3 regions of the Paenibacillus sp. IHBB 10380 genome follow, and region 1 is predicted to be linked to each of the others. Evidence: predicted binding sites of a transcription regulator. Region 1 holds the regulator's gene; each other region holds the start of a gene.
The links. Region 1 encodes LexA, which represses DNA repair genes until DNA is damaged. Its sites were predicted from a motif close to CGAACATATGTTCG; they were not measured.
Positions count from the first base shown of each region.

Region 2: UB51_RS04590 (YhjD family protein) is a predicted target of LexA. The motif match lies at 2,015-2,028, and genes of this name have one in related genera.
Region 3: recA (recombinase RecA) is a predicted target of LexA. The motif match lies at 1,385-1,398, and genes of this name have one in related genera.

Region 1 covers NZ_CP010976.1:1,595,909-1,599,168, forward strand. Annotated here, with positions in the region: gene UB51_RS28745 (hypothetical protein) at 92-184, shown strand; gene UB51_RS07165 (DUF4183 domain-containing protein) at 491-919, opposite strand; gene lexA (transcriptional repressor LexA) at 1,064-1,690, opposite strand; gene UB51_RS07175 (LysM peptidoglycan-binding domain-containing protein) at 1,864-2,229, shown strand; gene UB51_RS07180 (DUF896 domain-containing protein) at 2,323-2,517, shown strand; gene UB51_RS07185 (hypothetical protein) at 2,552-3,076, shown strand; gene UB51_RS07190 (HAD family hydrolase) at 3,101-3,260, shown strand, end outside.
Region 2 covers NZ_CP010976.1:1,040,718-1,043,977, reverse strand. Annotated here, with positions in the region: gene UB51_RS04600 (YhjD family protein) at 1-324, opposite strand, end outside; gene UB51_RS04595 (DNA polymerase IV) at 321-1,589, opposite strand; gene UB51_RS04590 (YhjD family protein) at 1,586-1,963, opposite strand; gene UB51_RS04585 (GNAT family N-acetyltransferase) at 2,181-2,732, shown strand; gene UB51_RS04580 (GNAT family N-acetyltransferase) at 2,729-3,260, shown strand, end outside.
Region 3 covers NZ_CP010976.1:2,831,565-2,834,824, reverse strand. Annotated here, with positions in the region: gene UB51_RS12255 (competence/damage-inducible protein A) at 1-1,247, shown strand, start outside; gene recA (recombinase RecA) at 1,472-2,533, shown strand; gene UB51_RS12245 (regulatory protein RecX) at 2,672-3,260, shown strand, end outside.

The sequences.
Region 1 (3,260 bases):
TTTGGGTTTGAACAATTTGCCGAATAGCCCTCCCTATATCCTAAATATTACATAAGCTATGATGTAGTCTAAAGTAAAGGAGGAATGACTCATGGGTGCTATCGGTGGTTTAGGTGGAGTTACAGGTGCGGTTTTGGTATTGTTTATTCTGTTGGTAATTATATCGAAAACAATTCTTCTGTAAGGATTAGTCTTAGTAAAAAGTACTTTCGAATTAGACCATATAGAGGAGTCATCACGATCGCGACTCCTCTTTTATTTTATATTTACATATTTCAGTTGTTTGTTTTAGGAATCAAGCGATATGGATTGATAATGTCTGAATTTTATCTTGCTGAGGAACAATGACGAGGTTGTGTCGAGCCTTAGAGGGACGCTGAATGAGGAGTTCGAGTTCTGTTAATTGTAGAAAGAATGTATCACAATGGATTCACCCTGTAGTCCCGGAATATTAAGCAGGATGACAGGAATGACTAACCTCATGTATAAATTATGGAGTAATGGTTGTCAAAACGACCAATTTGTGTGTAGAGGTAGAGGTAGAGGTAGAGGTAGAAGTAGAGACGAAATTAACAACTTCAACAACGACACTTACACCTATGGTAAGTGCTGTATTAATAACCAGATTGGTTACAGTGAGCGTACTTTGTCCTCCTAATTGCAAGACGCCGTTTACGAATAGATTATAGTATCCATTTGAGGTAGGTATGGTAAGACCATCAGCGGCTAAAAGGGTACCCGTATCATCTCTAAACGAGATGGCAGGTATTATAGTGGTTCCAGCTACTATGTTGTCTAGGACTACGGTCGAAGCGAATCTTGTTGTAGTGGGAATAACGGATGTAGTTGTATTGGTGGTAATCGTTCCCGTGATGGTGCTTGATGCAGGTAAACATAACACAATAAGCTCTGCAGCCATATGACATGCTCCTTTCAACTCTAAATGGATAGAATAGTATATGCTAGATTGCAGTGCTCGGTTTGGACAAATCTATCAAAAAGAAACGGATACACCCATATAAATGGAATGTATCCGTTTCTTAATTAAATAGTGCGATAGAAATCAATGAATATCGCGGAAAAGTCCAATGACTTTACCCAGAATTGTAACATGATTCAAACGCAAAGGTTCGTAAGTTGGGTTCTCTGGCTGAAGTCTAATGTGGTCTTTCTCTTTATAAAAGGTTTTGACCGTAGCTTCGTCTTCTTCCGTCATAGCAACAACGATATCTCCATTGTCAGCGGTCTGTTGCTGGCGGACGATAACAAAGTCTCCGTTATGTATACCGGCTTCTATCATACTGTCGCCCATGACAGATAACATGAATACTTTGTCTTCACCTACGAAATGTTGAGGTAGAGGAAAGTAATCTTCTATATTCTCTGTTGCTGTAATTGGAACACCGGCAGTAACTTTGCCGACCATGGGAACACGGGATACTGTATGTGTGAAAAGATGACTACTATCTGATTCTTCTTGTCCTAATATTTCAATAGCTCGTGGCTTAGTAGGATCTCTTCTAATCAAGCCTTTCTTCTCTAATCGATCAAGATGACCATGAACCGTTGAACTAGAAGCTAGTCCGACTGCTTCGCCGATCTCCCGCACAGATGGCGGATATCCCTTAGAGCGTACTTCGTTACGTATAAACTCCAATATGGCTAATTGCCGGCTAGATACCTTCGACATAACACTCTCACCCCATTTAGTGATTTTGACAGAATTATAACATAGAACTTCCGTTCGTACAAACGTAGGTTCTAATAATAGGGGAACAATTGTTCTGAAATGTGTTGAATAAAACAAGTGTTCGTGCTATATTGGATTTATCAAGAGAACAAGTGTTTGGGAGATGATCAAGTATGATGAAATATAGTACTTACCGCAGTATTTATGATACCAACAAAGAATTACAAACATATGTATGGAGAGATAAACTAAGAGATATGATATCTCGTCCCTTGCTTCTAAAGTTATTGCTAGTTATGTTACTTCTAATAATAGGGTGTACTGGAGCAGTTAGTGCTTTCTCAGGGAAATCCGGTCAGTCTAGTGAGATGATGAAGAATATTATTATACAACCTGGGGATACGCTTTGGAAGATTGCAGTATCTGAGAAGCCTGATTATCTAGATACTCGAGTGTATATTAAGGAAATGAAAGAGATAAATGGATTGTCTCAAAGTGGAATACGAGCGGGTGAGGTATTGTCTCTACCTCAATATTAATGATAGCTGAAAGAGCTTGGAAAGGAGGAATCCTTGACAAGCTCTTTTGATCATGGCAAAGTTAGAAAAGAATTCATTAATGGAGGAGATTTCATGGATATTGATAGCTTGATACAACGAATTAATGAGCTTGCCAAGAAGTATACATCTACAGGATTAACAGAAGAAGAAACTCAGGAACGTGCGAGTCTCCGTGAAATCTATCTTCAGAATGTTCGCAACAATTTCCGCAATCAATTAGATTCGATTGAATTTACTGATGATTCGCCTGAGTCAGGTCGGAAATAGCTTATAGAAGTGTATAAATTAAGGGGGATAAAGAATGGCTCGTTCTTGGGAAAGAATGGTACAGAAGAATTCGAAGCAATTGAATAAGAAACGTAAAGAGCAAGGTCTTACGAGTATCTCAAGTTCAAAATCAGTGATGAGTGGTGACATCTTTAAGGGACGTAAAATTCTATTACCATTTACGCTTGTTGTATTGGCCGTATTTTATGGATTGCTTGGGACAATAGCTGAACAAGTTACTGCGGTTGAACAGAAAAGCGCGATTCCTCAATGGCTAATAATAGGGCTATACGTTTTACTGGGAGTCATTATTTTTATGCGCCGTCCTTATTTGCGTGTCGACAAAGAGTCTCTGTACACAACAAGGATGAATCGTGAAGCTCGTGTAGGTGCTATAAATATTAAGAAGATTAGTGTGAAATCAGGTTCTGTAGTGATTGAACAATTGAAGGGGCGTAACTGGGTATTTAGCCGTCTTATAAATCGATACAATACAGAAGCAATGGGCGAAAGTTTAGAGAAATTTGCCGCAACTCATAAGATTCCATTCGAAAAGTAAATGACTTAGAAGAGGGGAAAGAGCATGCCGATAAAAGCCGTATTTTTTGATTTGGATGACACGTTGCTATGGGATGAGCGCAGTGTAGAAGAAGCTTTTGCAGCCGCTTGTCAGACTGCAGCTACAGCTACAGGGGTTGATCCTAAGCAGCTAGAGGAGGCTGTCCGAAGCGAAGCCAGATCAC
Region 2 (3,260 bases), 560 kb from region 1:
AAACACGCGAATATTTTTTTCCAATAGAGATCTTTTAACTTTAGATAAATCTGTATACATGTTTTTAGCAAGAAGTTGTGCTACTTTCGTGTAGAGTACTCTTAGCATTTCGGAGGATCGCTCAATTTCACGAGCTTTTCTCATGATAATCGAGTGCATAATCGGTAATAAAACAAAGTCCTTCATCATATTGATTTCTTCTGTTGTTGGGCAACTAGGATGAACAGCTTTATCGCTGAGTCTATTTTGAAATGCTTCTTTATGTTGTGGCAACATCATCCGGCTAGATTCCCAGAGCCCATTCTTTTCAAGTTTTTTACTCACTTATAATGCCCTCCAATTTTCAACGACCTATCCGCTGATTGCCCAGCAGTAGTAAGCGATGAAGCTCTTACGATTGCTGCGCTTCCATATCGATCTTTAATATAATCAGTGGTCTTATCCAATGCTCTAGCCTTTACCTGATCTTCAAAAAGGGTGAGTTGATAATCTTGATCATCCTTTAATTGACTTAAAGTTACACCGATACGACGTACGGGCATTCGATCCCAAAATTTATAAAAAAGCACTTTTACTGCTTCAAATACGGTATTTGTGTGGTTAGCAGGATCCTGCAGTTTCATTTGGCGCGAGAACCCAGTTGGTGCTTCATAAGGGCTGCACATACAACTAACTGTGACTACAGAGCCCATATATCCTTTACGACGGCAATCGCGGCAAACCTCTTCTGTGAGCTCTAGTAAAATGGTATCCACTTCCCATGGTTCTATATAATCTCTAGGCAATGTCATCATATGGCTAACTGACTTTGGCGGCGTGTCGAATGTTCTAGGTGTAACAGGACTATCATCCAAGCCATTTGCTGTTCGCCACATTACCTCTGCATGAATATCCGATTGTTTGCCAAAGCGAGCACGAAATTTTTCTTTAAGACGTGGCAACGGTGTTCTGGCAATATCTCCGATTGTATTCATGCCAAGGCGAGCAAAGTGAGAGGTCATACGTGAACCGACACCAAACATCTTATTTACTGGTTGTGGCCAAAGTAAGGTTTCAATTTCTGCTTTTGACAAAGTGAAGATACCCTCTTCATTTTTCTTTGCCCATATATCAGTCGCAATTTTAGCAAGTATTTTATTAGAACTTATACCGACTCTAACCCATACTCCTGTTTGACTTAGAACTTTTTGCTGAATAGCTTTAGCGATCGTTACAGGCCCCCCAAAGATGTGCAGGCTTGCAGAAACGTCTAAAAATTGCTCGTCAATACTAAAAACCTCGATTAGATCCGTAAACTCCTCATAAATCTTTGTAATCATCAGTGAGACATCAATATAATGCTGCATGCGAGGACGCATTACTACGAGATCAGGGCACTTATTTAGAGCCTCTCCTAGACGATCCGCTGTAGTTACTCCAAAACTTTTTGCAATTGGACAAGCGGCTAGAATTATTCCTGATCTTTTTAATACAGATCCAGCCACAGCAACCGGCTTATTCTTGTATCCTGGGTGCTCTGCCTTTTCAACGCTAGCGTAAAAACTCTGGCAATCCACTAGAAAAATAACCTTTTCGCGGGATTCACTCATCTTAACCGCCCCTGTATATTCATCAGCATGGTCATTAACTCTGCTTTTACTAAACCTCTCAACATAGTGAAGTGGTGGATATAGCCACGAACTTTGTATTCAATATCGATACCTAATACATTCAATTCGGTATTCAGAACTTTAATATTTTGTTTCTTCATTTTAATTTTCAAGGTGTGCAATTGCGGATAAATTGAGTTTTCAACTTCTTTAAGATAGAAAAGGACTTGATTGTACACAATTTTATCTTTATAGATTTTTAGTTCTTCCATATCTCTTGTCAACATATCCAGCAAAATGGGGAGCAAGGTGTATTCCTTGATCATTTCAATATCCTCTTTTGTTTCAATACTTGGATTAGCAGTAACACTCATAATCTCATCTCCGAAATACGAACGTATATTCCTGTTTTTCATATTATATACCGAACGTACGTTCTTTATCCAAATGAAATTTCTGGAATATAAAATAATGAATCGATCTGGCAGTGTGAACAAGGAATAGTCCAGTAGTAATTAATCCTCCATTTTGAATCGGAATATTCAAGATGTTACAATAAGAGAACACATAACATTCTTATGAGGAGATAATATGACCACCACAAATACTAACAAAATCACATTTATTAAAGCTGATATGAGTCACTTAGAAATAGTAATAGAATGGTTTAATAGCCCGCATGTTCAAGAGTTTTGGGGAACAGGTGATTATACTCGGAATAACTTTACCAACAATATTGTGAATGGTACAAAGGAGTTGTTTGATTATTGGGTAGCATCTTACGATAATGAACCCTTTTCACTTATCATGACTTCTGATGCTAGTGAGGACACGCCAGAGCATCTTGTGCCCTTCCTTGAACCTGACGGACTAACCCTTACCCTTGACTTCTTGATTGGTAATAAAAAATATCTAGAAAAAGGTTTGTCGTATCCAACCATTAATGAATTTCAGAACTTTCTAAACGATCAAATATCTGCTTTACTAATTGACCCAGAAAGTAATAATTCAAAAGCTATTCATGTATACGAAAAAGCTGGGTTCAATAAAGTAAGTACCTTCATCCCGGATGAAGGAGACTTTTCAGGAAAATCGCATGATCTGATGAAATGGAAAAGAAGTTGGAATGGGGATGTATCATGAGTGAATATCAATTAATTAGTGACTACAAGCACATCGAAAAATATAAGGAAAGCTTTAATGAGCTTGCAAAGATGATATTTGAGATCAATTTTAAGGACTGGTACAGCAAGGGCTGCTGGAACGATAACTACATATGTTATTCATACGTAAATGGGGATCAGATTATTGCGAATGCTTCTGTCAATAAAATGATCGTGACGTCCAATGGTAAGGAATATAAGGCGATTCAATTGGGAACGGTGATGACACATCCAGATTATCGTCACCAAGGATTGGCAGTTAAGCTGATGAACCATATCATTGAAAAGTATGAAAAGGATTATGATTTCATCTATTTATTTGCTAATGATACAGTGCTAGATTTTTATCCTAGGTTCGGGTTTGAGAAGGTTCAGGAAAGCAGTTTCAGCTTGATGGTTTCAGATTTAAAAAAACAAGTGACTCCAAAGTCCGCTCTACGCAAGCTAGATGTCAATAACCAGATTGATTTCGAGGTACTAAAGGAATTTGCGACTGAAAGAATTCCTG
Region 3 (3,260 bases), 1.2 Mb from region 1:
TTGCAGTAGGAACGGAGCTTTTACTTGGGCAAATTGTGAATACCAATGCGCAATTTCTATCACAAGAACTAGCAACAATGGGTATTGATGTATACTTTCAGACCGTAGTTGGCGACAACATGTCGAGACTCCAGGAGTCTATTGAATTAGCGCGTCAGCGTGCAGATATCATTCTATTGACCGGTGGGATTGGACCGACTCAAGATGATTTGACGAAAGATGCATTGGCTACCGTACTGAATCGTACATTACATATAGATCGACTTGCAATGGAGCATGTGGACAAGTTCTTCGTACAACGCGGTATTCATATGACCGAGAATAATCGTAGGCAAGCACTCGCTATTGAGGGAAGTTCTCCGCTAGCTAATTCAACGGGACTGGCTGTAGGTAATGCTATTTCACATGAAGGGAAATATTACGTCGTACTTCCGGGGCCTCCTAAAGAGATGAGACCTATGTTTCAAGATGAAGCCAAACCGTGGCTCTTGCAGCATGCTTTAACGAATGAGATGCCTATTTATTCTACCATGCTGAAATTTGCTGGAATTGGTGAATCTGCTTTAGAGGAGCGCCTTCTAGATCTCATTAACAACCAGAGTGACCCAACCATTGCTCCCTACGCCAAAGAAGGGGAGGTAACCGTTAGAATTTCTACTAAAGCACGAAGTGAAAAAGAAGCGATGATGAAACTAAATGCTTTAGAAGTACAAATTCAAGCACTGCTTCCAGATCACTTATATGCGAATGAAGATATACCGATTGAGAAAGCGATTGTAGACCTTATGGCTGACCGTGGGCTCACACTCAGTGCTGCAGAGAGTTGTACAGGGGGGCTACTGATGGAACGCATTACATCCGTCCCAGGGAGCGCGACTATGTTTCTTGGTGGTATTGTATGTTACTCGAATCAGTTGAAGGAAAAGCTGTTGAATGTTCCTCATGATCTACTTGAAGGCGAGGATGCTCCGGGTGCAGTTAGTGCAGAAGTAGCTGAAGTATTGGCTGAACAGGTAAGAATGATCGGGGATACAGATTTTGGTCTTTCGATTACGGGGGTTGCCGGTCCTGCCTATTCGGAGCGAAAGCCAGTGGGATTAGTATATGTTGCTATTGCCGAACGAGGTAAGAAAACGGAGGTTCATGAGCTTAACTTAACGGGTAATCGAGATTCAATTCGTCATCGCACGGTTAAAAGCTTACTCTATCGTCTATGGAGAACAATCATGCTAAGTGAGAAGTTGTAATAGACTGAGTTGAATGATTCATGTGAATAGGAGTATAATGGCTTTAACGGAAGAACCGTAGCAATGATGCTGCGGTTCTTTTTCTATATCGCGAACTTGTGGCAACATGAGAGAGGGGTATGGTTCTACAAAAAAAACGAATGTATGTTCGAAAAAATGCTTGGCAAACGTTCTAAAACAAGGTATCATTATAAGTATAAACATTGAAGAAGGATGTGAGTATATTGTCAGATCGTCGTGCAGCGCTAGATGTAGCGCTTCGTCAAATAGAAAAACAATTCGGTAAGGGTTCAATTATGAAGTTAGGTGAATCTACCCATATGCAAGTGGAAGTTACTTCCAGTGGATCGCTAGCTTTGGATATTGCGTTGGGTGTTGGGGGATTTCCAAGGGGACGGATTATTGAAGTGTACGGACCTGAATCTTCCGGTAAGACAACTGTAGCTCTTCATGCTATCGCTGAGGTTCAGAAAGCGGGCGGGCAAGCTGCTTTCATCGATGCGGAACATGCGTTAGACCCTAAATATGCTAGTAACCTAGGGGTTAATATCGATGAATTGCTTCTATCCCAACCGGATACGGGTGAGCAAGCATTGGAAATTGCAGAGGCTCTGGTACGTAGTGGAGCCGTAGATATCATTGTTGTTGACTCTGTTGCAGCATTGGTACCGAAAGCTGAGATTGAAGGCGAGATGGGTGATTCCCATGTGGGTCTACAAGCTCGTTTGATGTCTCAAGCTCTACGTAAACTGTCAGGGGCTGTTAGTAAGTCTAAGACCACTGCTATCTTTATTAACCAACTCCGTGAGAAAATAGGGGTTATGTTTGGTAATCCTGAAACGACTCCGGGTGGACGTGCTTTGAAATTCTATTCCACGATTCGTTTAGATGTGCGTCGTGTGGAGAGTATTAAGAATGGAAATGACATCGTAGGTAACCGTACGAAGATCAAAATCGTGAAGAATAAGGTAGCTCCGCCTTTCAAACAGGCAGATGTTGACATGATGTATGGTCTAGGTATTTCCAAAGAGGGTAGCATTGTGGATATCGGTACGGATTTAGATATCGTTAACAAGAGTGGCGCTTGGTATTCCTATGAAGGTGAGCGTTTAGGCCAAGGTCGTGAGAATGCAAAGCAGTTCTTGAAGGATCATCCAGAGATATCTGATGTCATCGAGAACAAGATTCGGGAAGCTAGCAATCTTACGAATGCTGTTGTGGTTCCTACAACAGAGGACCAAGAGGCAGAAGATTTAGAAGAACAAGAACTATTGGAAATTGAATAAATTCTAGAATGTAACGGATCTGATCTGATTAATTTATAGAAAGGCGCCCGGGAGATGATCCTATAGGGCGCCTTTTATTCAAGATATAAGACTTTAAGGACGGAGAGGCCGTTGCTTCTTTTGTAATGGGTTATCTCTATGATGAAGAGAGGGATTGTAAGCGTGAGAGAAGTGTATGATGATATGGAGCAGGAACAAGAAATGGGAGGGGTATCTCTTTTCCCAGATCATATAGAATTAATTATTACAGGGGTCGAGCGTGAGCCTAAGCAGAGATATCGATATTTAATCTCTTTTGGTGAACATGTGTTGTCTATCCATGAAGATGTGATGATCAAATATCGTATGATCAAGGGAAATTCTTTTTGGAAGCATGAGTTAGAAGAAATTGTTCTTGCCGATGAGAAACAACAGGCTTATGTTCAAGGATTGAAGTATTTGGAACGCAAACCAAGAACTCGTAAAGAAATAAGTATTCGATTGCAGGAAAAGGGTGCAGCGCAACGCGTGATCGAAGAAGTGCTAGTACGTCTAACGCAGGAGGGGCTACTGAATGACGCTATGTATGCTGAGCAGTGGGCTGAGCAGCGTATCATGAGCCAGCGTAAGGGAAAAGCATGGGTACGACAAGAATTGAGGCAAAAGGGGATAGATAAATCTTTGATCTCAGAAGCGCTTGATAGTGTAAGCGCCGATCAAGAATATGAAAGTGCACTGACCATCGGAA